DNA from 3 places in the Paramicrobacterium agarici genome. Region 3 is predicted to be linked to each of the others. Evidence: predicted binding sites of a transcription regulator. Region 3 holds the regulator's gene; each other region holds the start of a gene.
What was found. Region 3 encodes LexA, which represses DNA repair genes until DNA is damaged. Its sites were predicted from a motif close to TCGAACANNTGTTCGA; they were not measured.
Positions count from the first base shown of each region.

Region 1: ATJ78_RS14070 (HNH endonuclease signature motif containing protein) is a predicted target of LexA. The motif match lies at 7,846-7,861, and genes of this name have one in related genera.
Region 2: ATJ78_RS01360 (HNH endonuclease signature motif containing protein) is a predicted target of LexA. The motif match lies at 7,036-7,051, and genes of this name have one in related genera.

Region 1 is NZ_PDJE01000001.1:2,866,263-2,875,975, forward strand. It holds gene ATJ78_RS14040 (thioredoxin domain-containing protein) at 1-1,757, opposite strand, end outside; gene ATJ78_RS14045 (carboxylesterase/lipase family protein) at 1,801-3,300, opposite strand; gene ATJ78_RS14050 (VC0807 family protein) at 3,297-3,995, opposite strand; gene ATJ78_RS14055 (hypothetical protein) at 4,016-4,558, opposite strand; gene ATJ78_RS14060 (alpha/beta fold hydrolase) at 4,605-5,567, shown strand; gene ATJ78_RS14065 (TetR/AcrR family transcriptional regulator) at 5,584-6,207, shown strand; gene ATJ78_RS14070 (HNH endonuclease signature motif containing protein) at 6,215-7,780, opposite strand; gene msuE (FMN reductase) at 7,915-8,511, opposite strand; gene ATJ78_RS14080 (DUF1684 domain-containing protein) at 8,602-9,393, opposite strand; gene ATJ78_RS14085 (aldo/keto reductase) at 9,488-9,713, opposite strand, start outside.
Region 2 is NZ_PDJE01000001.1:269,663-279,375, forward strand. It holds gene ATJ78_RS01335 (ATP-binding protein) at 1-1,253, opposite strand, end outside; gene ATJ78_RS01340 (Bug family tripartite tricarboxylate transporter substrate binding protein) at 1,431-2,450, shown strand; gene ATJ78_RS01345 (tripartite tricarboxylate transporter TctB family protein) at 2,455-3,072, shown strand; gene ATJ78_RS01350 (tripartite tricarboxylate transporter permease) at 3,065-4,663, shown strand; gene ATJ78_RS01355 (dihydrofolate reductase family protein) at 4,724-5,257, opposite strand; gene ATJ78_RS01360 (HNH endonuclease signature motif containing protein) at 5,530-7,002, opposite strand; gene ATJ78_RS01365 (nuclear transport factor 2 family protein) at 7,185-7,544, opposite strand; gene ATJ78_RS01370 (LCP family protein) at 7,575-8,843, opposite strand; gene ATJ78_RS01375 (DHA2 family efflux MFS transporter permease subunit) at 8,884-9,713, opposite strand, start outside.
Region 3 is NZ_PDJE01000001.1:2,007,045-2,016,757, forward strand. It holds gene recA (recombinase RecA) at 80-1,120, shown strand; gene ATJ78_RS09840 (regulatory protein RecX) at 1,126-1,728, shown strand; gene miaB (tRNA (N6-isopentenyl adenosine(37)-C2)-methylthiotransferase MiaB) at 1,779-3,359, shown strand; gene miaA (tRNA (adenosine(37)-N6)-dimethylallyltransferase MiaA) at 3,377-4,294, shown strand; gene dapF (diaminopimelate epimerase) at 4,310-5,185, shown strand; gene ATJ78_RS09860 (class I SAM-dependent methyltransferase) at 5,196-5,837, opposite strand; gene hflX (GTPase HflX) at 5,883-7,385, shown strand; gene lexA (transcriptional repressor LexA) at 7,389-8,060, opposite strand; gene ATJ78_RS09875 (hypothetical protein) at 8,311-8,655, shown strand; gene ATJ78_RS09880 (histidinol-phosphate transaminase) at 8,672-9,713, shown strand, end outside.

The DNA of each region.
Region 1 (9,713 bases), 860 kb from region 3:
TCGCACACGTAGAGCGTCGGCTTGCCGTCTACGGCGACTCGGTCGGCGAGAACATCGATTCCGGATGCTGCGAGGCGACGCGCAGCCGACTCGCTCACCCGCATCATGACGTCGGCACCCTCCCGCCGCACGCGCTCGGGCAGGGCGGCCGTTGCTCCGTCTGGCACAACGACGATCGTCTGGCGCGCGGGCGATCCGAGCCGCGAGACCTCCTCGAGCAGCGCACCGAAGCCGACCGGATTCGACAGCGCTTGGTCAGCAAACGGAGCAAGCGCAGACTCTGCCCGATCACGCAGTGACCGGTCGCCGGTGAGCAGCCACAGCATCCGACTGGCACGCGCGCAGGCACTCACACCCGACGGATACGCACCCTCGCTCGGGTCCTCCTGCAGCGCGAGCCCCTGAGCCGCGAGCACCTCGTCGGTCACGGGCTCGGCAAAACCGTTCGCCGACGACACGCGTCGCAGCAGATCCCGCGCCCGCTCGACGTACGCGCCGTCGCCCGTCGCGCACCCCACTTCGATCAGACCGCACGCGAGTAGCCCGAAGTCCTCGAGCACCGCGACGGCGACAGACACCTGCTCCGCCGTTGACGCTCGCACGAGCACGTCGCCGCTGTCGTGACGGCGCAGCAGCTCGTCGGCAACCTCGCGCGCGGTTGCGACCCAGTCGGCGCGGTCGAAGACGACGCCGGCGCGCGCCAGGTTCTCGATCGCAAGGCCGTTCCACCCCGTCAGCACCTTGGCATCAAGCGGCGGCGGCTCGAGCCCCTCGCGGTTCTCGGCGAGGTAGTAGCCGCCCTCTGTGCGCACGCCGTCGATGGTGCTCTCGGAGTCCTGGCCGCTCGCGAATCCCCACCCGAGTAACAGCGTGCTCTGCAGAAACGCGGCGATGCCCTCCGCAATCGTCCGCGACTCGTCAATGCCGCTCTGCCACGAGCGGGTGTAAGCGCCCAGAAGCAGAGCATTGTCATACAGCATCCGCTCGTAATGCGGTTCTGACCAGTCGCGTTGCGTCGCATATCGAAAGAAACCGCCGTCGCGATCTCGCAGCGGTGAGTGCGCCATGGCTGCGAGTGTGCGGTTGGCGAGCTCATCGGCGCCGTAGGCCTGAAGAAACCCGATCACGGGGGCGACAGGAAATTTCGGGGCCATGCCGAATCCGCCAAACAGCGCATCTTCTGCATGCTCCAGACGACCGACGGATGCTGTCAGCTGCTCACGCGCCGGCAGCTCCGCCGTCTCGGCTCCACGCGCTCCGGCCGCGCGCACAGCATCGGCCACCGCCTGCGCTGTGCTCTGAGCCGCGTCGCGTCGCTCGGACCACGCGGTGACGACGGCTTCGAGCACCTGGCGGAATGACGGTCGGCCGCCGATCGGCTGCGGGGGAAAGTACGTGCCGGCGTGAAACGCTCCCCCGTCGGGAGCGGCGAAGACGCTGAGCGGCCAGCCGAGCCCCTGGGTGAATGCGCCCGCCTGTGCGAGGTAGCTCGCGTCGACACTCGGGTGCTCTTCACGATCCACCTTGATGCACACGAAGTGCTCGTTGAGGTAGGCGGCGATCGCGTCGTCGCTGAAGGACTCGCGTGCCATCACATGGCACCAGTGGCACGTCGCGTACCCGATGGAGATGAAGACGGGTACGTCGCGTTCGGCTGCCTCGGCGAAAGCGGCGGAGCCCCACGGCTGCCAGGCGACAGGATTGTCGGCATGGGCCCGCAGGTACGGGCTCATGGCGTCGGCGAGCTGGTTGGCCATGACTCCAGCGTACGGCTGGGCACCGGTCACCGCGAGGTCACTCTCACCGTCGAAGGTCTGAATGCACGCTGCGCCAGCAATCGAGCCTGTGCCGCTCGCGAAAGTCCACCTGGCGCGCGCCGCGCTCGTCGAACCCCATCACGAACTGACCTTCATCGAACCGCGGCCATGGAGGGCTGTGCGCGGCTGATGGCTCCCCGTCGTGCGCAAACGACGCCCACAAGCCGATCATCTCGTCGGCGAGCGCATGCTGCTCGGCGGTCAGCATGTCCTCTCCGCCGAGATCGAAGAGGTACGGCATATCAGCGGCGTGCGCAGCTCCCATCGGAAACCCAGGGATCTCGGCTCCGTTGACGTTCGGGGCAGTCCTGTCGGCAAACGCGTACGCGTACACGGGAGCGCGCGAGGCCTGCAGCTCGTGCTCGCGGTGAACGGCATAGGCCCACGACGAGTCCGTGGCGATCGCCGACCACGTCACGAGCGCCGATCCCCGTGACGCGTCGTAGGCGTCCGCCACGGCAGATGCATGGTCGCCGAAGGAGTTCGCCAGAAACTCGGGAAGCCTTTCGTCGGTGATGGGATTCACCTGGTGCGCACCGGCGATGAACGGCCTCATCTCGTCACGGGTGATTCCCGAGAGAATCGGCACATCGTGCACGAGGCCGTTGCGTACGGCGTCGGCAGGATGCCGCGGGAGCAGCGAAGTGCCCCAGGCAAGGTGGTTGGCGAAGTCCCCCGTGTGTTCTACGAGCGTCGCCGAGTCAAGGGAACGCAGCCTCGCGACAGCATCCTCTCCCCCACACCCCAGCTGGTCGGCAAGCCGCGCACCCGATGCCTCCACGTGGGAAAGGTGGAGGTAGGGCGAGTGCTCGGGTGAGCGCGGAAACATGATGCCGCGCGGCCAGTGCAGCATCGGTGAGCCGGACTGCATGATGGCCCTGTCGAAGAGCCCAGCTGCGTCGGGACTTGTGAGCAGCGCACCGATGCTCATGGCTCCGGCGGACTGCCCGAAGACCGCGACGTTGTGAGGGTCTGCTCCGAATGCTGCAGCGTTGCGGCGAACCCAGCGCAGAGCTTCCAGCTGATCGGCCAGTCCGAAGGTTCCCGATCCGGGCAGCCCCGCGTACCCGAAGTAGCCAAAGACTCCGAGCCGGTAATTGATGGTCACGACGGCGACGTTCCCCTGGGCAGCGAGTCGCTGAGCATCGTAGAGGTGCCCGCCGCCCGTGGTGAATCCGCCTCCGTGAAGCCACACCATGACCGGCAGCGGGTCGGCCGGTTCGTGCCGCGGTGTCGTGACGTTGAGAAACAGGCAGTCCTCATCGATCATGGCTGCGGGCAATCCCGGCTGGGGGCAGAGCGGCCCCGGCTTGGTCGCATCGGCAACTCCGCTCCAGGCATCGGCGGGAGCTGGAGCCGCCCAACGTCGATCACCGACGGGCGGTGCGGCGTAGCGAATGCCCGAGAACACTCGCGCGTGCCGAGTGCGCCGTCCCCGGATTCTGCCGGTGTCAAGCGTCACCTCACGGGGTGCTTCTGTCATGTGCCCTCACCTTCCTGTGTCCTCCCGGCTTGCTCGACGCGCCGCCACAGTCCGGCTCGAGCGAAGTAGCGGTGCTGGATCACTTGCAGCACAACGAACGTGACTGCCCACAGCGCGCCGGCGATCACCGGAACAAGATCCACGGGCAGCGCGTATGCCATCACCACTCGAACGATCGCGTCTCCGATCATCCCGACGCCCCACAGCACGGTCGCGCCGCGCCAGATGCGACGAAATCCTGCGTCGTCCTCCCAGATGTCGTCCCAGAGCTGCGGATGTAGTCGGGCGCTCATGCGCGTCGGCTCGATCATTGTGCGAGCGAATGTGAAGGCCACGGGGCGACGGAAGCGCAGGCTCACGAGAAAGCCCAGCCCGATTGCCCCTGTGAACCATCCCTCTTTCGCGAGCAGGAAGCGCGGGCTGCCGGTCACGAACGTCAGCAGCGCACTTCCCGCGAGCACAATGAGCACGAAGATCCCCAGCGCATTGACCTTCCGCTGCCTGATGGAGCGCACGGCGATCGCCAGAACCGTGGGTAGACCGGCGAGGATCAGCGCGAGTACAGCATCCAGCCCAATTGCTCGCAGAATGTAAAATCCGGCGACGGGCACGACCAGATCAGTGATGATCAGGCCGAGCTGACCGCCCATGCCTCTACCACGGGGGCGCCTGGCGTCAGCGTTGTCCTCGCTCATCGCCGCATGCTCGGCCCTGGTCATGCGGGCTGCCCCTGCGGGTTTTGGCGCTGACCGCTGTGCATTGCAAAGAACTGCCGAACCGAGCGCGGAGCCCAGAGCAGAATGAGCATGATCACGTGGATGCTGTCGCCGGGGATCACCGCCCACAAGTACGCGCTTCCTGCGGCAGCGGAGTACAGGCTGAAGAACGTCGCGATCACGAGGTACGCGCTCAAAGCGATGCGCGCCCATTGACGCCCCTGGAGCACCTTGATGACCAGCCAGATCGAAAGCACGACGTCGACGGCGTGAAGCACGACGGCGTAGATGATCGAGGCGTTGATGGCGAATTCCATGAGGCGAGGCTCAAGTGTCGGATTGGTGGCGCGGATGCTGTCGGCGAGAAAGCCGTCTCTGCCGATGATCATCGCGACCGGGAGCGCAATCAGCAGAAAGATTCCGACGCCGACGGCGGGCACGAGCCACTTGAGCGGAGCGGGCACGTCGGACCAGCGCACCCGGGTCGCCGTCTGCTCAACGGCAGTCGGGCCGGACGGTTCAATGCGTGTGTCGTCTGTCATGCGGGCAGGTTAGCAAAAATTTAGCAAGGGTGATATTTTTTTATCTATGGCGCTAAAAATACGCAGGGAACGCTCACGTGGGCATGTTGGACACTTTCGCTCAGCCGAAGCCCGTCGTGCCTACCGAGCTGCCTACGATGAGGCCTTCCGCGACCTGCCAGAAGCGAACGACAAGCATGACGTCGAAACATCGTTCGGGCGCGTGCGCGCGTACGAGTGGCATCCGCGGGACACGGAGCACCGCCACCCCGTGATCCTGCTGCCGGGTCGCGCGTCGGGCACGCCGATGTGGTCCGCGAACATTCGGGCCCTTGGCGAGAAGCGCCGCGTCATCGCCCTCGACATGTTGGGCGACGCCGGTCTCTCGCAGCAGCATCAACCGTTGAATCAGGTCCGAGATCACGCGACGTGGCTCCATGAGGTGCAGTCGCAGCTCGCTCCGCAGGGAGCACACGTGGTCGGGCACTCCTTTGGCGGCTCAACGGCAGCGGCCTACGCACTTCACCATCCGCAGAGCGTGACGAGCCTTGCACTTCTCGAGCCAATGCTTACGCTCGCGTATCCACCCATCAGGATGCTGTTGTGGACGGCCCTCTTCTCGCTGCCCGTTCTCCCGGCACGGTGGCGCTCGGCAGCGCTCGCTCGTGTGGGCGGGAGCGACGACGATGCGGGGGCATTGGGGCGCATGGTCTCGCTTGGCGTCGCAGGATTCCGTGCGGAACTGCCGATGCCTCGCCCGCTCTCGGCATCGCAACTGTCAGAGCTGACCATGCCGGTCTATGCCGCGTTCGCCGAACGAGACTCGCTTGCGGGAAAACCGGGGACAGCGTCGCGTGTGCGTGAAAGACTTCCTGACGGGCATGTGACGACATGGCCCGGAACAACTCACTCACTCCCCTTGCAGGTGCCGGCGGCGCTTGCGGGCGACCTTGACGAGTTCTGGACGCGGGCCGAAGAGCGCGCCCGAACGCATCCCGCTGCACACGCCAGCAGACTGGAACAACGATGATAATTTCGCTGACGATATGACCGACAAGACTGCATCCGAGCCGCCACGGCTGACGTTCATCCAGCGCACTCGCCGAGCACAGCTCATCGAGTGTGCCATTGCCGTTCTCGCGGAGGACGGCTATGCACAAGCATCCTTGTCGCGCATTGCCAAGCGCGCAGAGGTGACCCGAGGCGTGATTTCGTATCACTTCGCCGACCGAGACGAGCTGCTCGACGCGGTGGTCAGCGAGGTCTACGGCATTGCGACGGAGCAGCTGCGGCCCAAGATCGATGCGCAGCCGACCGCTCTCATGGCCGTCCGCACGTTCATTACGGGAAGTGCTGAGTTCTATCGTGATTTCCCCACACACATGGCCGCCCTGCATGAGATCGCCAGTCATGCGCGTGGAGAAGACGGCATGCTCCGTCACGCCGAGCAGTCGCGCGCCAATGACCAGGAGCTCTCTGCGGTTGGCGTGCTCCTTGAACGCGGCAAGCAGAACGGCGAGTTTCGCGAGTTCTCAACGAGCGTCATGGCGCGCACCATCCGCAGCGCGCTTGACGGTCTGCTCGTGCAGATGCGTGCTGATCCTGACTACGATGCAATCAGGGATGCTGAGGAGCTTGCCGACATCTTCGAGCACGCCCTCTCGAGCTGAACGGGCTCTAGAACAACGGTTCTTCGACTAGCGCCTCCCTCTCGTCATTATCTGCAGCGTTCGCGTCTTCGACTCCGGCTTCCGATTCGGCTTCGTTCGTCGTCTCCAGGAATTGAACGTTGGAGGTGCGTGGCACCTGGTAGGTGATGCCGAGGGGTGAGACCCATTCGATCTGGTCGCCGTTGGTGTGGACCTGCCAGAGGGTGTGGTGTCGGAGCATGTGGTGCTGTTCGCATCCGGGCTGCAGGTTCGACAACTTTGTTTCGCCTCCGTGTTGCCATTGTTCGATGTGATCCAGGTCACAGATCGTGGCAGGCCGGTCGCAGCCGATGCCGGTGCACGTTTCATCACGCAGCCGCACGGTGCGTTTCAGATCCGCCGGCACCGCATAACTGTCACGCCCGACCGACAGCACCGCCCCGGTCTCCGGGTGCGTCAACAACCGGGTGAAACTCGGTGCCCGCGCCGCCAGCTCGCGTGCAATGGTGGGGGCGATGGGGCCGTACCCGTCCAACTGCCCCGGCTCGTCGGAGTGTCCGAGGAGTGTCATGACGGGGACGGTGACATGCACGGTCGGACGAATCCCACCCAAACGGTCAGCACCCACCCCCGAAGCACCAACACCGGGCTTAGGCCCGTCGGTGGTGAATCCCTTGAGTAGAGCGTCGACGATCGTGTCTGCTTCGATCTGCGCCAGAGTCCGGTCGTCGCCGGCGGTTTTCAATGCCCGCGCCGTCCGCGTGGCCGCATTCACAAGGCTCTGCACCACCTCGACCGGACCATACAAAGACAGGACTGCCATGCCGTCTTGGGTGCCGTAACACTCCACCCGACGCTGCTTCACCGCCTCCGTGCGACGTTCCGTGATCGTCTCCGGAAACAAACCCTCCCGAATCTTGACCGCAGCACGAGCAAACTGCGTCGCCGACTGCACCATTGCTTTCGGCAGTGCTTCCGCTTCGAACGCGGCCGCCTCACCAGCATCGAGACTGACGGCTTGACGCAGCATCGCGTCGACATGCTGCCGCGTAATCTCACCAGCCTCTAAAGCGCCGAATGTTGACGAGAGCTTCTCACACAGAAACTCAGCATCATTGAGCAGGCCTTGCGCGTGACCCTTCGTGACACCGATCGCCGCACCGATCTCCTGCGCCAAAGAAGACCGCACCCACCCCTCAGCCTCCGCGTCAAGATCCGCCCGCGTTGCCCCATCCCGCATCGGAATGAACACGCCCGGGTGTGCCAAAGCGTCCTGCAGCATCCCGTAGATGCCGCGCATGCGAGACGCTTCCGCTGCCGAAATCGCACGAGAATCAGCAACAACACCATCCAACTGCTCACGCAACGCGCTCGCTACAGCATCCGCTCCAGAGGGCTGCGGCGACTGATCCGAGCCGGTCGTCTCTAGTTCGGATTCCGCATGTGCCGACTCGTCAGGCTCGGATTCTTCGAATCGAGGATCGCCCCATGGCTGCTCGTTCGAATCTGTCGGCGGCGGCTGATATAACTCATCTCTCCCATCCGCCGGACCCCAATTGCCCGGGTCCGGAGGGGAATCTCTGAACTCATCCATGCACCAATTCCACCACGAACCACCGACATTAATTCGAGCGAACCAACGAATGTGGATAACTTAGCTCGAAGCTGTGTTCGAGCGAAATCTGTGGAGAAATCAGCCCAGACGCGCAGAACGCGGCGACGCGCTATCTACCAGGTGCCGACGTACGTTGAGGCGGGTACCTCCGCCGGAATCCCCCGCTGCCGCACAAACGGAAGCCCTCGACGCACCGCAAGCTCGACGCGCGAACGTACAGCATCGCTCGTCAGCTCATAGCCCGTGAAGTCGGTATTCGACGCATACACTCCGATCGGCAGCGTGAGCGCCTGAAAGAAGCCGAACAGCGGTCGAAACTGATGCTCAAGAATCAGCGCATGCTTCTCTCCCCCGCCCGTCGCCGCCAGCAGCACGGGCGTGTCGACGAGCTCATACTGCCCGACGAAATCGAAGAGGTGCTTGAACAGCCCGGTGAACGAGCCTCGGTACACGGGGCTCCCCACGACGAGCAGATCCGCGGTCTCAATCGACCGCAGCGCCGCCTCGGCGCGTGGCGATACCTGGTCGCGCGTCAGTGCACCCGCAAACCCTGACCCGATCTCAATCAGCTCGATCACCTCGACGTCGACCGTCTCGCGCATCGCCACTTCGCCGACGATCGCGCGAATCAAGGCCGTGGTCTTCGAGGGCTCGTGCAGGCTCCCCGAGACGGCGACCACCTTCAGAGTCGTTGCATCGTGTTCAGGCATGAGGCGACAGTACGCTCGACGGCGGCTCGAGAAAATCTCTCACCGACATAAGTCGTAATGGATGCTGCGGCATGCGGCGCCGCAGCAGGCTCAGTCGCGAACGACAGCCTTCTCGCCGGCACGAATCGGTGTGCTGAGCCGGTTCTCGGCGGGCGGCAGCGGGCACACGTAGTGGTCGGCGAACGCGCATGGAGGCAGGTACGCCCGGTTGAAGTCGATGGTCACCGAACCGTCATCGCCCGGAGCAGTGATCGGCACGAACCGGAACCGGTAGCTCTCATCGCCACTCGTGCCGTCACTGATCACGGCGCGCAGCCCGCGCGGGTCCGTCGTCACCTTCAGCGACGCGCTCTCGCCACCGGGCAGCGTCACGTCGACAGTGCCGGCAAGTTCGCCGTCAGACACGTGGCCGTCGATGCTCTCGACGCTCTGCGTCGCGCCGTCTCCAGCATCCGTGAATCGCCCCGTGAGCACCCAGCTCTCGTCGGGCTCGAACGCAGAAAGATCGCGGATGCTGGCGCGCGTCGCAGCATCCGGGTCGATGAGCCGCAGCGCCAGCGCCCCGTCGCGTGAGAAGTACCGCAGTCGCTTGTCGCCCCACTCGATGTCTTGCCCGGTCTCGAGAGAAATCGATGCGCCCTCGACGGTGCCCACGGGACGACCATCTTGCAGAATCGTCTTGCCGTGCAGTGCCGGCGCCGTACCGACAATTGTCTCTCCGGCCGCCTTCCACGTTCCCGGTACGCCCTCGTACGCTGCCTCGTCGGCGGTCAGCCAGTGTGTCGCTACCAGCGATGCCAAGCCGAGCGGAGACGTCGTGGCGCGAACTCGTGACTCGTGCCAATCCGCCCACGCGGCGGCGAAATCGTTGGTATCAGTCATGCTTCTCCTCGAGTGGTACCGGGGTGCGTGCGATCAGCACGCGCTCACGCACATCGCCCAGCCTATGTCAGCCGGGCGATGTGTGCAGTGCAGATCAGTTGAACTCGTCGGGATGCGAGCCGACGCGCTGACCGCGCTCGAGAGCGTCGATTCCCGCCATCTCGTCGCTGGTGAGCGTGAAGTCGAGAACGTCGAAGTTCTCGGCCATACGGCCGGCGTTGTTCGACTTCGGAAACACGATGTTGCCGTGCTGCAGGTGCCAGCGGATCACGGCCTGCGCTGGAGTCTTTCCGTGCGCCTCAGCGGCCGCGACGACGGCC
Region 2 (9,713 bases), 1.7 Mb from region 3:
TCGATGCGCGTCTCGAGGTCAGACGAGAGATCGCGCAGCGAGCTCTGCGGATCGATGGCGAGTGCGATGGCGCGCTCTCGGGCACGTGCATCGAGCGAGATCAGCAGCGCGCTCACCTCGAGATCGACGATGCCCGGGTGTGCGCCGTCGCCGTTCAGAGTGCCCCCGCCGTTCGTTCTCTCGATGATCGCCACCGCTTCGTCGGCGTGGCCCAGCTCGATGAGCCCTGAGATCACGTGCAGCTGGTTCGAGAACTCGTGCGCTTGTGCCCGCAGTCCTTCCGCAAGGCTCTGCACACCTTCAAGCTCACGCAGCATTTCGTGCAGGTGCGTGTGGTCCCGAAGAATGAGTACGCTCGCCGTCGGCCCGCTCGGAACGCTCACCCGGTCGCTGTGCGCGATCAGCACGCGATGTCCGGCCAGAATGAGCCGCTCATCCACATCGCCCTCATCCACGAGGTCGAACACAGCGGGCTCCAGCACGTCTGAGGCCGCGCGCCCGACATAGTGCTCGCCGTCGAGGTCGAGAAGCCGCCGCGCCTCGTCATTGATGAGCACGATGCGCTGCTTGTCGTCGACGGCGACGATGCCTTCGCGGATGCCGTGCAGCATCGCGTCGCGAGTCTCAAGCAGCGCGGCGATCTCGTCGGGCTCGAGCGAGTAGATGCGCCGCCTGATGACGCGCGTCGCCCACGCTGACCCCAGAACGCCGAGCCCCGCAGCGATCGCGAGCACGATCACCAGTTGCAGGGTGTCGGCGACCAGCGCCTCGTCGAGCATCGATTCGAGCATGCCGACAGAGACGGTCCCGATCACCTCATCGCCGTCGAACACCGGGACCTTGACGCGCCACGATTCCCCGAGAGTCCCCGTCTGCGTTCCCACATACATCTCGCCCGAGAGCGGAATCGAGGGATCCGTCGACACACGCTTTCCGATTCGGCTCTCGGTGGGGTGCGAGTACCGGATGCCGTCAGCATCCGTCACGACCACGTAGGTGACGTTCGATGCCTGCCGTATCACCTCGGCGATCGGCTGAATCGTCTCGGCCGGATTCTCGGTCTCGTACGCGTCGAGAATCGCCGGCATACTCGCGATCGACTCGGCCACAGAGACCATGCGATTCTTGTAGGCCTCTCGCAGCTCTCGTTCTTGAAACCACGACGAGGCGACACCGGCCGTCACCACCGTCACGAGCACGATCGACACCTGCAGCACGAGCAACTGCACTCGAAGCGACATTGGCCGAGTCATCTGCCCATTGTCCCATCGAGCGAGGCCCCGCCGATGCCCGAAAGCGTGACCACAATGAACACAATGCACTCTATGACCGGATGCTTCCAGCGCACCGCCTCCCGCCCCTAGTGTCGCTGCAACCCTCTCTGCACTCGAGGGCACTGCACATCACTCAACGAGGAGGATCACGTTCCCATGGCACACAGCCGAAACCGACGTCGATGGGGAATCGGCGCCACAGCGATCACAGCAGCGGCGGCACTCGCACTGACCGGATGCTCCGCAGAAGCGAGCGGAGCAGGCGGCGACTCCGCCGACGGGCCGTCAAGCGTCGACATCATCGTTCCCGCCGACCCGGGCGGCGGCTGGGACCAGACCGGGCGCACGATGCAGCAGGTGCTGACAAGCGAGAAGATCGTGAGCGACGCGCCCGTCACCAACATCGGCGGCGCAGGTGGCACCGTCGGCCTTGCATCACTGGCCACCGAGAAGAACCCGTACACGCTCTTCGTCACAGGACTCGTCATGGTCGGCGCCGTTGAGACGAACGAGTCGGCGACGCGCATTGAAGACACGACGCCGATTGCCAAGCTCACCGAAGAGGCTCTCGTCGTCGTGGTTCCCGCTGATTCGAAGTATCAGACGCTTGAAGATCTCGTCGAAGACGTCGTGAAGAACAAGAAGGACGTCACGATCACGGGAGGCTCCGCCGGCGGTGCCGACCACATTCTGGCCGGGCAGCTGCTGGCCGCGGCCGGAGTTGCGCCGGAAGACACGAACTCGACGCTCAACTACATCGCCAATTCGGGCGGCGGCGAGGCCGTCACGATGCTGCTCGGCAACAACGTCTCGGCGGGCATTTCGGGCGTCGCGGAGTTCTCGGAGCACATCGAGTCGGGCAGCCTTCGCGCTCTCGCCGTGTCGTCTCCCGAGCGCTCAGAGCTGCTCCCCGACACCCCGACGATCACCGAAGCGGGCTACGACGTCGAGCTCACCAACTGGCGCGGCGTTCTCGCGCCCGGCGACATCTCCGACGACGAGCGCGCAGAGCTGATCGACGTGGTGACGCAGATGTATGAGACAGACGTCTGGAAGGACGAACTCGAGAAAAAGGGCTGGGAAGACGCCTTCATGGCCGGTGACGAGTTCGACGACTTCATCACCTCAGACATCGAGTCGGTGACCGAAACGCTCACCAACATCGGGTTGATCTAGCATCATGGCTGAGCACGACGGGGCTCTCGCTTCCGAGCGGGAGCCCCTCCCCGATACCGAACGACCCTCGTCTGCGGGCGCAGGCTCCGGCTGCGCAGAGTCCGCCAGTGAGGCGTCGCCGCGGCCGGGCAACACGGTCGGCGAGATCGTCTTCGCCGTTCTGTGCGTCGCGATCGGCGTGCTGGCGCTCGTCGTCGCGAGCCAGATTCACGTTCCCCCGACGGCCAACACCGTTGGCCCGCAGGTATTCCCGTACATCGTCGGCGGCGCGCTGACCATCGTCGGCCTCGCTACGCTCGTCACGGTGTTGTTCGGCGCACGGGGCGACGCAGAAGACAGCGAGGATGCTGACTCGACGATGGGCACGGACTGGCTCACGGTCGCGAAGCTCGTCGTCTTCTTTCTCGCGCATGCATTTCTCATCGACTACATCGGCTGGCCGTTCGCCGCAGCTCTGCTGTTCTTCGGGGCGGCATGGGCGCTCGGAGCGAAGTCGCTCTGGCGCGCTGCCGTTGCCGGCATCGCGCTCGGCCTGTTGATCGAGCTCGCCTTCGGCGTCGGCCTCGGGCTTTCGCTGCCGGCAGGGCCGCTCCTGAATTGGATACCGATATTCAATGGATAGCATCGACCTTCTGCTGAACGGCTTCGCAACAGCTCTTCAGCCTCAGTACCTGCTGTACGCCCTGCTCGGCGTTCTCGTCGGCACCGCCGTCGGGGTTCTGCCGGGCATCGGTCCGGCAATGACGGTGGCTCTGCTGCTGCCGCTCACGTACACCCTCGATCCCACGGCAGCGATGATCGCGTTCGCCGGCATCTACTACGGCGGAATGTACGGCGGATCGACGACGTCGATTCTGCTCAATACTCCGGGCGAATCCGCCTCGATCGTCACGGCGCTCGAGGGCCATAAGATGGCCAAGCTCGGCCGGGGCGCAGCCGCCCTCGCCACGGCGGCGATCGGATCGTTCATCGCGGGAACACTCGCGACGATCGCTCTCACGTTCGTCGCGCCGTACCTCGCCGACTGGGCTGTCTCGCTGCGACCGAACGACTACTTCGCGCTCATGATCGTCGCCTTCGTGACGGTCGGTGCACTGCTCGGGTCATCACCGCTGCGCGGCATCATCTCGCTCATGGGCGGTCTGCTACTCGGGCTCGTCGGCACCGACGTGACGAGCGGCCAGCAGCGCTTCACGTTCGACGCTCCCGTGCTCGCAGACGGCATCTCCGTCGTCATCGTCGCCGTCGCGCTCTTCGCCGTTGGCGAGACGCTCTACGTTGCCTCCCGGTTGCGCCGCGGGCCGATCTCGGTCGTTCCCGTCACCTCTGGCTGGCGCACCTGGATGTCCCGCGACGACTGGAAGCGATCATGGAAGCCGTGGCTGCGCGGCTCCGCGATCGGATTCCCCATCGGAACGGTCCCCGCCGGGGGCGCCGATGTCGCGACGTTCCTGTCGTACGCCGCAGAGCGCAAGCTCTCGAAGCGCAAGGATCAGTTCGGCAAGGGCGCCATCGAGGGCGTCGCCGGCCCGGAGGCGGCGAACAACGCGGCGGCAGCGGGCGTGCTCGTTCCGCTTCTGACGCTTGGACTCCCCACCACCGCGACGGCCGCGATCATGATCTCGGCACTGCAGACTTACGGCATCCGTCCGGGACCGCTCCTGTTCGACAGCCAGCCGGCTCTCGTGTGGGCGCTCATCGCGAGCCTCTACATCGGCAACCTCGTGCTCGTGGTGCTGAATCTGCCGCTCGTGGGCATGTGGGTGAAGCTGCTGCAGATTCCGCGGCACTACCTCTACGCGGGCATCCTGGTATTTGCCGGGTTCGGCGCTTACGCGAACAAGTTCAACTACCGCGAGGTCATCATTCTGCTCGTGCTCGGCGTCGTCGGGTTCTTCATGCGCCGCTATGGCTACCCGGTCGCTCCGCTCGTGATCGGCATGATCCTCGGGCCGATGGCCGAAGAGCAGCTGCGCAAGTCGCTCATGATCAGCCAGGGCGACCCCACGTACCTCGTGACGAGTCCGTTCGCGATCGGAGCGTACGTGTTCCTTGCGCTCGTGGTGATCGCGGGTCTGTGGCTTCGCCACCGTCAGTCCAAGCTCGAGCAGCGCCTTGCCGCCGAAGACCTGGCGACGCGCGAGCGCGAGGCGATCTCGGTCGAGGCGCACGTTGCAGAAGGTGCGCGGCGCTCCGGCCCTCAGGAGGACTGAGCAGCTCCTGGTCGAGAATCGGGCGGATGCTGTTCCAGCAGCATCCGCCCGATTCTGTCTCTACAGCGCGTCCTTTACTTGATAGCGGCCGCACAGGAAGGCACGGTTGCGTGCGATGTCGACGAGTTCGAGATCCAGCTCGCGCGGAAACAGCGGCGCGCCCGCGCCGAGCGTCACGGGGGCAAACTGAACCCAGATCTCGTCAAGGAGACCGGCGTCAGCAAACTGGCCAGCGAGCTCTCCCCCGCCCATGACCCACAGGTCCTTTCCCGGGACCGCTGCGGTCATCTCGGCGTGCACGGTGCGCACATCTCCCTGCACGAAGCGAACATCAGCGCCCGGAGATGCATTCAGCTGGCGGTGCGTGAACACGAATGCCGGTCGCGTATACGGCCAGCCGTCGTCACCCTCTTCCGCCTGGATCGCCTCATACGTCGTCGCACCCATCGCGAGAGCGCCCATGCTCTGGATGAATGCGGGGTACGCCATCGGCCCCTCGAGGTCGATGTCTTGCTTCAGCAGCCAGTCGAGCGAGTTCTCGGGACTCGCGATAAAACCGTCAAGGCTCGATGCCGTGTAATAGTGGGTCGTCATGCGCCGATGCTATGCGGCACCACCGATATCCGGGTCGTTCGACGCTTTCCTCGCATAGAGGCGCGCCAAGTTCCGAGCCCACCGCCCGGGTGAGTTCGTCAGTCTCAGTTCCGATGTTCGTTTCAGTTCTGACGTTCGTCAGATCCAGTTCTGGCGTTCCTCAGCTTCGGCTCTGATCTCCTCCATCGAATGTCGACGTGACCCTTTGCCGTATCAGTGCTCGCCGACGAGTTGTTCGAACGAGCCAGCTGTGTCGCGACTCTCGATTCGGTTTAGAACGGCGGATTCTCTGGCAGATTCCGTGCTCGCTGTTGGCCCTCAGCGGGCACGGTCTCGGGTGTTGTGTCTTCGAATTTCACGACGCGCTTGTATCCGGGCCCCGCGTACGGGCGGATGACGTAGTGGCGCCCGAGGGCTGATGTCCACACGAGTTTGCCGTCGCCGGTGCGCTCCACGCTCCATGTTGTTTCGTGCTTCACCGGGTGATGCGACGGACACAGCGCGGCAAGGTTGTCGAAGTCGGTTTCACCGCCGAATTGCCAGTCCAGCCGATGATCCAGATCGCACGAGGAGGCCGGCCGGTTGCAGCCGGGGAATCCGCATGTTTCGTCGCGGATCTCGACTGCTTTGCGTAGGTCCGCGGGCACCGTGTACCGGTCACGTCCGACCGAGAGCACCGCACCGGTCTCGGGATGGGTGAGCAGTCTGGTGAAGCTCGGAGCAGCCGCGGCCAGCCGTCGGGCCGTGTCTGCGTCGATCGGACCGTACCCGTCAAGCGTGCCCGGCTCCGCTGATCGGCCCAGCAGCGTCATCACCGGAACGGTGACATGCACGGTCGGGCGAAGCCGGCCCCGACGCGCCTGGACGCCCTCAGCAGCCGAACCGGCCGTCGTCACGCCCTTGTCGCCTGCGTCGTCGCCAGCATCGCCCCCGGCAGCGCTGTCGCTGGTTTCTTCGGCTGGTGCCGGGAGATCGACGGTGAATCCGGTCTTGACCGCGTCGAGGACGGCATCCGTGGCGATTTGTGACAGTGTGCGACCATCGCCAGCCGCTTTCAGCGACCTCGCGGTGTTACGGGCGACAGCCTCGATGCTGAGGATGTCTTCGATCGGGCCATACAGATCGAGATACCCCATCCCGTTCGGGCACGAGGTCACGTGAATGTGGCGATCCTTCACCGCCTCCCGCTTACGCTCGGCCGCAGAGTCCGGGTTCAGTCGCTCCCGGATCGACACGGCGGCGGTCTTGAACTGCGGTGGGGTCGTCGACAGCGCCGTTGCGATCGCCGTGGATTCGAACTGGCGCACGTGCTCACGATCAAGCCCTGCAGCTTGCGCGACCATGATCTCCGCATGCTGCAGCGAGATCGACCCATCCTGCAACGCCGACAACGTCTCGGGAAGCTCTGTCACGAGAGCCTCGCTGGTCTCCATCATCGACGCGATCTTCCGCTCCGACAGCCGGAACGCTACGGCGAATTCCGCAATCAGGGCACGACGCGTCCATTCCTGACGCGACGCCGACGACGACGTGTCGTCAGGCACAAAGACGCGATCGTTACGCAATGCGAATCGCACTGCCTCACACATCAGAACAGCAACCCGAGCCTGCATGCTCGCGATCATCTCCTGCTGCTCCGCGATGCCGTCAACCATCATCGACAACGAGTTCGCCGACGCACCAGCCGACCCCGCAGGCGGATCATCACCACCCGGATACTTCCCAAAATCAGTGAAATCAACCATGCACATATTCCACCACGACCCACCGACATTCACTCGAACATGTATACGAGTCTCCCATGAAACGGGACCGGGATTGCAGAGAAGTCGACTCTGGATTGCACGACCGGCGATCGGGTCGTTCGTTCGTAAATGGAACATACGTTCGCATTATTCGAGAGACGTGTCGGCGACCGAAGTCTCAGTCAGGCGCAGCGGGTTCCCTGATGAAAGCGCACGCGGGGCTGCCCCGACGTGATGTCCCAGACAGACGAGTGCCGACTCTCGACAGCAGTTCCCGTGATCCGGTATGTCACGAGCACGATTCCAGCCGAGAGCTCGGCAAAGTGCCATTCGTCGGTCTGAGGTACCTCTCCGCGCTCCTCGCTCCCGAGCATCGCGACGATCTCGTCTCGCGTCCACCGCCGACCGGAGCGGCCGATCTCGATGAAGTCTCCGTGAAGCAGTTGATCAACTCGGATGCTGTCGCTGCGAGTCTCGGGCGAGAGCAACCCGATCTCCGCGGCTCTGATCCGCTCGAATCGTTCATCACCGCGCTCACTCATACGGTCAGACTATCGGCAGAAGACCCCGCGTCAGCCGCGGCCATTCGAGCAGGTTTCGTCTGCCGCCGTCTGACCCTTGACGCTATCCGGCAGCTCAACCGGGCCCTCGGTCGATGGCGGATCCGTCGCCTCGCCCGTCGAATTATCGGCGGGAGGCTCACTCGGCTCTTCGCTCGAATCGCCGTCCTTGGGTACGGCCCCGTACTCACCTGTTCCGCCCGTGATCGCCAGACTGCGGTCGGCCTTGACGGCGTCGAGCAGCGTGGCGGCAGCATCCTCTACCGGAATCTCGCCATCTTGCCCATTGCGCATTCCAGAGCCGGTGGGAAACTTCACAAACGTGATGTTCTCGGTCGGCATTCCCTTGAGGGCAAGTGCGATCGACACCATCGTGTTCGGGTTGCTGAGCTCGTTCGAGAGCGTCATGTTGTCGGCGGCGACGCGCGCGAGCTTGTACAGCTTGACGGGATCAGAGAGCGTCTCGCCCGAGAGGATCTTGCGCATGAGCGCCGACATGTACACCTGCTGGTTGCTGATGCGGCCGAGGTCTGAACCGTCACCGACGCCGTAGCGTGTGCGCAAGAACTGCAGTGCCGTCTCGCCCTTGAGCGTGACATCGCCCGCAGGCAGATCGAGGTTCGTCTTGGGGTCGACAATCGGTTCACTCAGGCAGACCTCGACGCCGCCGATCGCGTTGGCCATGGCCGTGACGCCGTTGAACTGAATGGCGCCCGCGTAGTGAACCGTCAACCCGGTGAGCTCTTGCACCGTTGCCGCGGTACAGCCGAGGCCGCCGTGCTTGAGGGTCGTGTTGATCTTCTGAATGCCCGCAGGCGCTTGCTCCCCCTCGGGCACGGTGCCGTCGTCATTCTGCGGGTACGGGCACGCGGGAACATCGACGAACGTGTCGCGCGGAATCGAGATGGCCGTCGCGTTCGAATGGTCTTCAGAGACGTGCACGAGGATCGTCACGTCGTTCAACTGCCCCGTCAGCAGCTTGGGGTCGCCAAAACCGTTGCCCTGACCCTTGCGGCTGTCGCTGCCGACGAGAAGCAGGTTGAAGCCGCCCTCGATCGCGTTGACGTCGGGAAGCGGCTGCCCCGAGTTGCCCGGAAGAGACACGCCACCGCGGTCTAGCCGCCCGAAGATGTCGGCGACGCCCCACGCCGCGACACCGACCACGCTCATGGCGATGACGACGACCGAAGCGAGAGCCACCTTCAGGCCCGTGCGCACTCCGCTGCGGCGAGGCTGCTGACCGTGGCGCACGGGGGCGCCGGTCGAGCGGCGTTCGCTCATGGCAGCATCCTTCCGCTGGTTTCAGGCATGAAGGGGCACACTACCCGCTCGAGTCTGAGAGAGTCACAGCGTTCGCTGGGAGCCGCCTGTTGACGATGCCGATTCCCGAGACGATACCGCCGACCGCGAGCATGACCGCCGTCGCGATCATGGCACGCCGAAAACCGTCGATGTCGAGAGCGCCCCCGACAATGAGCGCGGCGCACGCGACGGTCACCAGTCCCGCGACGCGAGAGACTGCGTTGTTGACCGCCGAGGCGATGCCGGCGCGGTCCGGGCCGATCGCGCCGAGAATAGCGCTCGTCAACGGTGCGACGGTGATGCTGAGCCCGAGGCCGAAGATGAGCAGCCCGGGCAGAAGCTGAAGCCAGTAGTTGATATCGGGCGTCACCGTGAGCGTGAGAGCGAATCCCAGGCCGGCGACGATCGGTCCGACGCACATGAAGAGACGCGGTCCGAACCGGCTTGCGAGGTCGCCCATGCGGCCCGACAGCGCGAGCATGACGAGCGTCGGCGGCATGAGTGCGACACCGGCGAGGGTTGCGGCGAATCCTGCGACCTGCTGCAGGTAGATCACGATCACGAACGTGCCGAAGCTCAGCGCCCCATAGACGAACACCGTTGCCACGTTGCCGACCCAGAAATTGCGTGCCCGAAACAGAGTGAGGGGCAGCATCGGTGCGCGCGCCTTCGCCTGCCAGATGACAAAGGCGATGGATGCTGCGATCCCGATCGCGAGCGGCACGGCGACGACCGGGCTGGCCCAGCCGAATCGCTGCTGCTCGATGAGCGCGAACACGAGGCCGCCGAGACCCACAGCACCGAGCACAGCGCCCAGCACATCGATGCGTGCGCGGCCTTCTGGACGCG
Region 3 (9,713 bases):
AGCCTTGTCGGAGCACCGGGCCATCCGGGCGCGACAGCCTATAGGCGCACCGATCACCAGAATGAAGGAGACGTAGCTCATGGCAGCTTCAGCAGACCGCGAGAAGTCACTGGAAACAGCTCTCGCGCAAATCGATCGTCAATTCGGAAAAGGCTCCGTGATGCGTCTCGGCAGCGACGAGCGTGCACCGGTCGAAGTCATCCCCACCGGGTCTGTGGCTCTTGACGTCGCTCTGGGCGTCGGTGGCCTTCCTCGCGGACGAATCGTCGAGATCTACGGGCCGGAGTCGAGCGGTAAGACCACGCTCACCCTGCACGCCATCGCGAATGCTCAGGCGGCGGGCGGAATCGCCGCGTTCGTCGATGCCGAGCATGCTCTCGACCCCGAGTACGCAAAGAAGCTCGGCGTCGACATCGATTCGCTTCTCGTTTCGCAGCCCGACACAGGGGAGCAGGCGCTCGAGATCGCCGACATGCTTGTACGCTCGGGTGCCATCGACCTTGTCGTTATCGACTCGGTAGCCGCCCTCGTGCCGCGAGCCGAAATCGAAGGCGAGATGGGTGACTCGCACGTCGGTCTGCAGGCTCGCCTGATGTCTCAGGCACTGCGCAAGCTCACGGGCGGCCTGAACCAGACCGGCACGACGATGATCTTCATCAACCAGCTGCGCGAGAAGATCGGCGTGTTCTTCGGAAGCCCAGAGACCACGGCGGGTGGAAAGGCGCTGAAGTTCTATGCGTCGGTCCGTCTCGACATCCGCCGCATTGAGACGCTCAAAGACGGCGGGGATGCTGTCGGCAACCGTACCCGTGTCAAGATCGTGAAGAACAAGATGGCTCCGCCGTTCAAGCAGGCCGAATTCGACATTCTGTACGGAACCGGCATCTCGCGCGAAGGAAGCCTCATCGACTTCGGCGTCGAACATCAGATCGTCAAGAAGTCCGGAGCGTGGTACACCTACGAGGGCGACCAGTTGGGGCAGGGCAAGGAGAACGCTCGCACGTTCCTGCGCAACAATCCCGATGTCGCGACCGAGATCGAATCGCGCATCAAGGTCAAGCTCGGTCTTGTCCAAGCTGACGACGACTCCGACGAACTCGCGGCTCGTCGAGGGGCCTGACCTTCATGGTGTCGTTCCAGCCGACAGAGGACGACGAGCGCGATGTTGCGCCGGTGACGGATCTGAATCGTCACCGGCGCGCCCGCGGTCGTCCCGAGCCAGATCCGGCAGCCGACGATGCTTCGCCTGCTCTCGCGGATCTGGAGGCCGCTGTCGTCAGAGCCATCGGTCGACGCGGACTCACCGAGAAGGAAGTGCGGGATCGCGTCATCGAGAAGAGCGGAGATGACGACCAGGCCCGCGCAGTTGTCGAACGAATGCGTGAGCTGCGGTACGTCGACGACGCCCGCATCGCCGAGGAGATGGTTCACCGTCTCTCTGACGGCCGCGGCAAGAGCCGCGCGGTCGTCGCGCGTGAGATGTCGGCGCGCGGAATCAGTCGTGAGGTCGCGGATGCCGCTCTCGACGACATCTCCGACGACAGCGAAAGAAGCCGCGCGATCGAACTCGCCGTGAAGCGGGGGGCGCAACTGGGCTCGCTCGACGACGCTGCTTTCGACCGGCGCCTCACCGGATACCTCGCGCGTCGAGGGTATTCCGGAGCCATCGTTCGTGAAGCAGTCGCGGCCGCTCGAGCCGAGCGTCGAAGCAGCGTCCGGTTCCGCTGACCAGCGCGATTCTGCAGCATTGCGCTGTCGAACGTAAACTGGTGGTCATCATGAGCACTTTGACCGAACGCCCGACCGAGATTCGCCGCTCCGAGGCCGCCGTCCGTCCCGATGGAAGTCCGCGAACGTACGAAGTGCGCACCTTCGGGTGCCAGATGAACGTCCATGACTCTGAGCGGCTCAGCGGATCACTCGAGGCAGCGGGGTACCAGAAGGCTGACGGCTCGAACGCCGACATCGTCGTGATCAACACGTGCGCCGTGCGTGAGAATGCCGACAACAAGCTTTACGGCAACCTCGGTCATCTCGCGGCGGTCAAGCGGCGTCACGAGGGAATGCAGATCGCCGTCGGCGGGTGCTTGGCGCAGAAAGACAAGAACGTCATTCTCGAGAAGGCGCCGTGGGTAGACGTCGTCTTCGGCACGCACAACATGGGGTCGCTGCCCGGTCTCCTGGAGCGGGCCCGTCACAACGATGAAGCGCAGATCGAGATCCTGGACGCCCTTGAGACGTTCCCCTCCACACTTCCGACAAAACGCGACTCGAGCTACTCCGGATGGGTGTCGATCTCGGTCGGCTGCAACAACACGTGCACGTTCTGCATCGTGCCTTCTCTCCGGGGCAAAGAGAAAGACAGGCGCCCTGGCCAGATTCTCTCCGAGATTCAGTCGCTGGTCGACGATGGTGCTGTGGAAGTCACGCTTCTCGGTCAGAACGTCAACTCCTACGGCGTCGAGTTCGGCGATCGCCAGGCGTTCAGCAAACTGCTGCGCGCGGCGGGACAGATCGACGGGCTTGAGCGCATTCGGTTCACCAGTCCGCATCCTGCCGCGTTCACCGACGACGTGATCGACGCGATGGCTGAGACGCCGAACGTCATGCCGCAACTGCACATGCCACTTCAGTCAGGTTCAGACAAGGTCCTCAAGGCGATGCGGCGTTCGTACCGCAGCAAGAAGTTTTTGGGAATTCTCGAGCGTGTGCGTGAGCGCATTCCCCACGCAGCCATCTCCACCGACATCATTGTGGGCTTCCCCGGCGAAACCGAGGAGGACTTCGCTGAAACGCTGCGCGTCGTCGAGGAGGCACGTTTCGCCTCGGCATTCACCTTCCAGTACTCGATCCGTCCCGGCACGCCCGCCGCGACGATGGACGACCAGATTCCCAAGGACGTCGTCCAGGAGCGGTACGAACGCCTCCTCGCTCTTCAAGAGCGCATCAGTCTTGACGAGAACAAGGCTCAGATCGGAACGGAAGTCGAGCTTCTCGTCGCCGTGGGTGAGGGCAAGAAGGATGCCGAGACGCACCGTCTCACCGGGCGTGCCCGTGATTCGCGCCTCGTGCACTTCCAGGTGCCCGAGGGAAGTGACGTGCCGCGCCCTGGCGACATGGTGACGGTGACCGTTACCAACGCGGCGCCGTTCCACCTTCTTGCGGACTCGACAGACGGCGCTCCGCTGCGCATTCGTCGCACACGTGCCGGCGATGCGTGGGAGCGTGACCAGGCGGACTCGTGCGGCGTTCCCGCCGACGGCTCTGGGACGGCCGGCTCGGTGTCGCTCGGCATGCCGAGCCTGCGCCCACCCGTGAGCACGATGCCGATCTATGACCCGGCGGACGGTGAGCGCTGAACGCACCGCCGGTCATCGTGATCGTCGGTGCGACAGGTACCGGCAAGTCGGGACTCTCCCTCGACCTCGCAGAAGCGCTCGCACGACGCGGTCGTTCTGCTGAGATCGTGAACGCCGATGCCATGCAGCTCTATCGCGGCATGGACATCGGAACAGCGAAGCTCTCGCACGCAGAGCGCCGCGGCATCCCACATCACATGCTGGACGTGCTCGAACCGTTCGAAGACGCCTCGGTCGCCGAGTATCAAGAACAGGCACGAGCGGTGATCGATCGGCTGCGCCAACAGGAAATCGTGCCGATTCTCGTCGGCGGATCGGGACTCTATATTTCGAGCGTCATCTACGCATTCGAGTTTCCCGGAACCGACCCGCAGGTGCGTTCCGAGCTTGAGCGCGACCTCGAGCAGGACGGCGTAGGGGCTCTTGCCCGCAGGCTCGCCGATCTCGACGCCTCTGTCGCTCGACGCATCGGCTCGACCAATGCTCGACGCATCGTGCGCGCCCTCGAGGTGGCGCAGATCACGGGAGATCCAGCACGCGGGCTTTTGCCCGAAGAGCCGACTCTCACGTACCCCACGGTCATTCTCGGTCTCCATTCGCCGCGCGAGCGACTTGTTGAGCGGCTTGATGCTCGCGTCACCGGAATGTGGCGGGACGGACTCGTCAACGAGACCCGGATGCTGCTGGCGAACGGACTCGAGCGTTCAGCGACCGCAGGGCGAGCCATCGGCTACGCCCAAGCCGCGGCGCAGATCAGCGGGGAGCTGACCGAAGAGGAGGCGATCGCCGGTACTCAGCAGCTGACCCGGCGGTACGCGAGACGCCAAGTGAGCTGGTTCAAACGGTATACGGGGACGACGTGGCTCGAGAGCGAGTCCGAGACGATCGTCGCCGAGGCCGAGCGACGCGTCCGAACGGCGTTCACCGACCTCTAGACTGGCACCATGGCGATGACCCTGCAGTTCACCAAAGGCCACGGCACAGGCAATGACTTTATTCTGTACACGGACCCCGCAGGTGAGCTCGCTCTCAGCCCGCAGCAGGTGCGCGCCCTCTGCGACCGGAACATGGGGATCGGCGCTGACGGTGTGATCAGAGCGGTTCGCTCGGTGTCTTTGCCTGAGGGAGCCGCGGCACTCGCGGAGGATGCCGACGCCGAGTGGTTCATGGACTACATCAACGCCGACGGTACTGCTGCCGAGATGTGCGGGAACGGCATTCGGGTGTTTGCACGCTACCTCATCGAGAACGGACTCATCACTCTTGAAACGGGCGACACGGTACCGATCGGCACGCGTGCCGGCGTTCGCGACGTGCAGCGTTCCGCAGACGGCTTTCACGTCGACCTCGGGCGCTGGACCCTTGAAGACGGTGAACCGCTCGTCCGTGTGAGGGAGCTCAAGGTCGCCCGTCCGGGCCAGGGCATCAACGTGGGAAATCCGCACATTGTCGTCGCGCTTGCCGACGTCGAAGAACTCGCGGATGCAGATTTGTCGTACGTGCCTCATGTGGATCCGGAGCCCGAGCACGGCGCGAACATCGAGCTTGTCGTGCCACGCGATCCGCTCGTGAAAGACGGAATCGGCCGCATCACGATGCGCGTGCACGAACGCGGGGTCGGCGAGACGCTGTCGTGCGGGACTGGTGTGGCGGCCGCGGCTCTCGCTACGCGGCACTGGGCAGGGTCGAGCGCGCCGCACAACTGGCGCGTCGATGTGCCGGGCGGAACGCTCGGCGTTCGCATGTTCGCCGCAGAAGACGGTGAGCACGTCGGGCTCTCGGGCCCAGCGGAACTCGTCTACACCGGCGCGATCGAGCTCGCGTGAGGTTTCGCTTCTAGTTCACGACATCGAGTGGTTCGGTCGAACCCGTGTGACGCCGTGTGCGCAGCACGCGGTAGCCCTTAGACGTCGCCACGCGCGCCACGCTGTACTCATCGTGGAGTTCGGCACGGAGCCAACGCTGCAGGCTGTCGGAACCGAGGTTGCGCTGCACGACGAAGTAGCCGTCAGAGCCGGGGACGAGGCGGGGAATCCAGTGCTGGAGCATGTTGTGCAGCTCGCTCTTGCCCACGCGAATCGGCGGGTTGGACCAGATGCTGCTGAATCGCACATCAGCTGGTACATCATCGGGCAGCGCCGCACGAACGTTCTCGGCTCCAAGCGAAGCCGCATTTCGGCGCACGAGATCGAGAGCGCGCTCGTTTACATCGACGGCCCACACCGTCGCGTCCGGTGACAGAATGCCGAGTGTCAGGGCGATCGGTCCCCATCCACACCCGAGGTCAAGCAGGTGCCCACCGATCGGTGGTGGCGGCGTACTGCCGAGAAGAACCCGGGTTCCGAGATCGATGCGGTCCGGACTGAAGATGCCATTCGCTGTCGTCACTCGACGCGGGGCTCCGGCGAGATCGACGGTGACGTTCTTGATCTTGAGCTCGCTTTCGGGGCTCTGCGAGAAATAATGATCGCCGGTCATAATTAGGTACGCTATCGCAGGCGTCCGACACTAGGGTTAATGCTGATGGCTGAATTTGACGAACACCCCGACGAGGACGACACTCTCGACCGCATCCTCGCGACGGGTGACGCTCGCGCCTATTCCGTGTTCGGCCGGGCACAAGCGCTTCAAGATGACGCGAGCGAGTCGACGTCAGACGGTGACCAGTTCGACAGAGAGGAGCGTCGGGCACTTCGTCGCGTTTCCGGGCTCTCCACGGAGCTCGAGGACGTCACGGAAGTCGAATACCGACAGCTCCGCCTCGAGAACGTGGTTCTCATCGGTGTCTTCCCTCAGGGCTCACTCGAAGACGCGGAGAACTCGCTTCGTGAGCTGTCGGCACTCGCGGAGACCGCTGGCGCTGTCGTTCTCGACGGCCTTCTGCAGCGACGGCCGCACCCAGACCCTGGCACGTACCTCGGACGCGGTAAGGCGGAGGAGCTGCGTGACGTCGTCCGCTCGCTGAATGCCGACACGGTCATCGCTGATACGGAACTCGCTCCGAGCCAACGCCGAGCACTTGAGGACGTCGTCAAGGTCAAGGTGATCGACAGAACCGCCGTGATTCTCGACATCTTCAGCCAGCATGCTAAGAGCAGAGAGGGCAAAGCGCAGGTCGAACTTGCTCAACTCGAGTATCTGCTCCCGCGGTTGCGGGGCTGGGGCGAATCGATGAGCAGGCAGGCCGGAGGCCAAGTCGGAGGCGCTGGCGCGGGCATGGGGTCCCGTGGCCCTGGTGAGACGAAAATCGAGCTGGATAGACGGCGCATCCACAGTCGCATGGCGCGACTGCGCAAGCAGATCAAGAGCTTTGCGCCGTCACGTGAGGCGAAGCGGGCCAATCGGTCGCGATTCGCGGTGCCGTCGGTTGCAATCGTCGGCTATACGAACGCCGGCAAGTCGAGTCTCCTCAACCGGATCACGCGCGCGGGCGTGCTCGTCGAGAACGCCCTGTTCGCCACGCTTGATTCCACGACCCGGCGCACGCGCACCGACGATGGGCGCGAATACACGCTGTCCGACACCGTCGGGTTCGTGAGGAATCTCCCTCACCAGCTCGTTGAGGCATTCCGCTCGACGCTCGAGGAAGTCACCTATGCCGATCTGATCGTTCACGTCGTGGACGCATCACATCCTGATCCCGCTGCGCAAATCGCGACGGTTCATGACGTCGTCGGCGACGTCGGTTCGCGCGAGACCCCGGAGATCATCGTCTTCAACAAATCTGATTTGATCGACGAGGATCAACGGCTTCTGCTGCGAGGGCTCGCGCCCGACGCGGTCTTCGTGTCAGCACGAACTGGAGAAGGAATCGAGCGTGTACTCGAGGCGATCGAAGACAAACTGCCTCACCCGCCCGTCGATGTCACGCTGCTCGTCCCCTATGACCGGGGAGACGTGATCTCTATGCTGCACCGGCGTGGCGAGGTCGCGACGATCGACTATCGCGAAGATGGAACCTTCGTGAAAGCGTCGGTCTCTGAAGAGATCGCGGCACAAGTCACCGAGTTCGCGGTCGAGGCCTGATCGTCACACGGAGCGAAGCACCGCGACGACCTTTCCGAGAATCTCAGAGTGGTCGCCGAGGATGGGCTCGAAAGCTGTGTTGCGGGGAAGCAGCCAGGTGTGTCCGTCCCGCTGGCGGAAAACCTTGACCGTGGCTTCCTCGTCAAGCATCGCGGCGACGATGTCACCGTTCTCGGCCGTGGACTGCTGACGCACGACGACCCAATCGCCGTCGCAGATTGCAGCGTCGATCATGGATTCGCCTTTGACGTGAAGCATGAAGAGCTCTCCCTTGCCGACGAGCTGCCGGGGGAGGGGGAACACTTCCTCGACCTGCTGCTCCGCGGTAATGGGCATGCCCGCTGCAATATTGCCGACGAGTGGAACCATCGTGGCGTCGCCGACCGGGCGTGACGTCTCTCCGACATCGGCGGTCTGGGGAAGGTCGATGAGGACTTCGAGAGCGCGGGGCCGATTAGGGTCACGTCGTAGGTAGCCGCTCAGTTCCAGTTGGTTCAGCTGGTGCGTCACGCTCGAAAGGGAAGCAAGGCCGACAGCATCTCCGATCTCGCGCATGCTCGGCGGATAGCCGTTCTGCGACACGGTGCGCTGGATGAACTCGAGAATGGCGCGCTGCTTTTCACTCAGATTCTTTCGGCGACGGGTCTGCGTCTTCTTCGTCGTGTCCTGTGCCATTCCTCTACTCCTGTCGCCTCACGAGCCCGATGTCGGTGGCTCATGGTGATGTGTTCCCTGTGATCGAAACTGTATCCGCTGCCGAGTGCCGAGGCAAACATCTATTCGAGTGTGTCGCGGATTCGGGTGCGAAAATACCGAAAAGACGGTTGACAGTTCGAAACATCGAAGATAGGTTGGGAACACAGGTTCGTTTCGGCCTTCACCGGCCTGAGGGCCGAAACGAACCCGTCAACGAAGGAGCAGACAGATGAGCACTCAGCAGACCGACGCAACCGTGCGGCTTCGCCTCACGAGACGCGGCCGGGCCGTCGTTACGGCGCTGGCCTCACTTCCGCTCGTGCTCGGCGTCGGTTACGGAGCCATGCACGCGGCTTCGGCTGCCGCAACGAACGACGAATCATCGTCGACTTTCGAATACGTGACTGTGACAAGCGGTGAATCGCTGTGGATGCTGGCTGAACGCATCGCTCCGGAGCATGACCCGCGTGAGGTCGTTGCGGAGATCGTCGACCTCAACCAGTTGGGCACCTCATCGGTGTCGTCGGGGGAGCGGATCGCGATTCCATCACAGTACGAGGTCGAAGCGCAGTAGCCCATACGATGGTGGGGTGACCAGTTTGGATGACCTCCCCCTCCGTGACAACCTCCGAGGGCGCACCCCTTACGGGGCGCCGCAGGCTCCCGTTCCCGTGGCGCTGAACGTCAACGAGAACACCCACGGGATCCCCGAGGCTGTCGCCCATGACATCGTCGCATCCGTCGCGGCATCGATCATCGGCCTGAATCGCTATCCTGACCGTGAGTTCACGGATCTGCGCCGCGATTTCGCGGACTACCTCGGTCACGGCCTCACCGCGGAGAACATCTGGGCTGCGAATGGGTCGAACGAGGTGCTCCAGCAGATTCTGCTGGCCTTCGGCGGTCCAGGCCGCACGCTTCTCGGGTTCACACCCACCTATTCCATGTACCCCCTGCTCTCGTCGGGGACAAGCACGAGCTGGGTTGCACGTGAACGTGAGCCGGACTTCGAGCTCTCCGGAGAGTATCTCGCTCGCGTCATCGCCGAGGAGACTCCCGACATCGTGGTGCTGTGTGCGCCGAATAACCCGACGGGAACACCGCTCGAACTCGACGCGATTCGTGCCGCCTACGAGGCGGCTCCGGGCATCGTGATCGTCGACGAGGCATACGCGGAGTTTTCGGATCCCGCCACTCCCAGCGCCCTCGAACTGCTCCCGGGGCGTCCTCGACTCATCGTCTCGCGCACAATGAGCAAAGCCTTCGCGTTCGCGGGAGCGCGCGTGGGCTACCTCGCGGCGGACCCGGTGATCGCCGACGCCCTGAGGCTCGTGAGGCTCCCCTATCACCTGTCGGCATTGACGCAGGCGGCCGCGCGGGCGGCGCTGCGGCACTCCGACGCTATGCTCGCCGTAGTCGACGACATCCGTGGGCAGCGAGAGCGCATCTCGGCGGGCCTCTCGGCGCTCGGATTCAAGCCGTATCGTTCCGGCAGCAATTTCGTCTTCTTCGGCGGCGTCGACGACACAGACAAGCTATTCCGGCAGCTGTTCGAACGCGGCATCCTCATCAGAGACATCGGCATCCCGGGTCACATGCGCGTTACTGCGGGCACCGAAGCTGAGACATCTG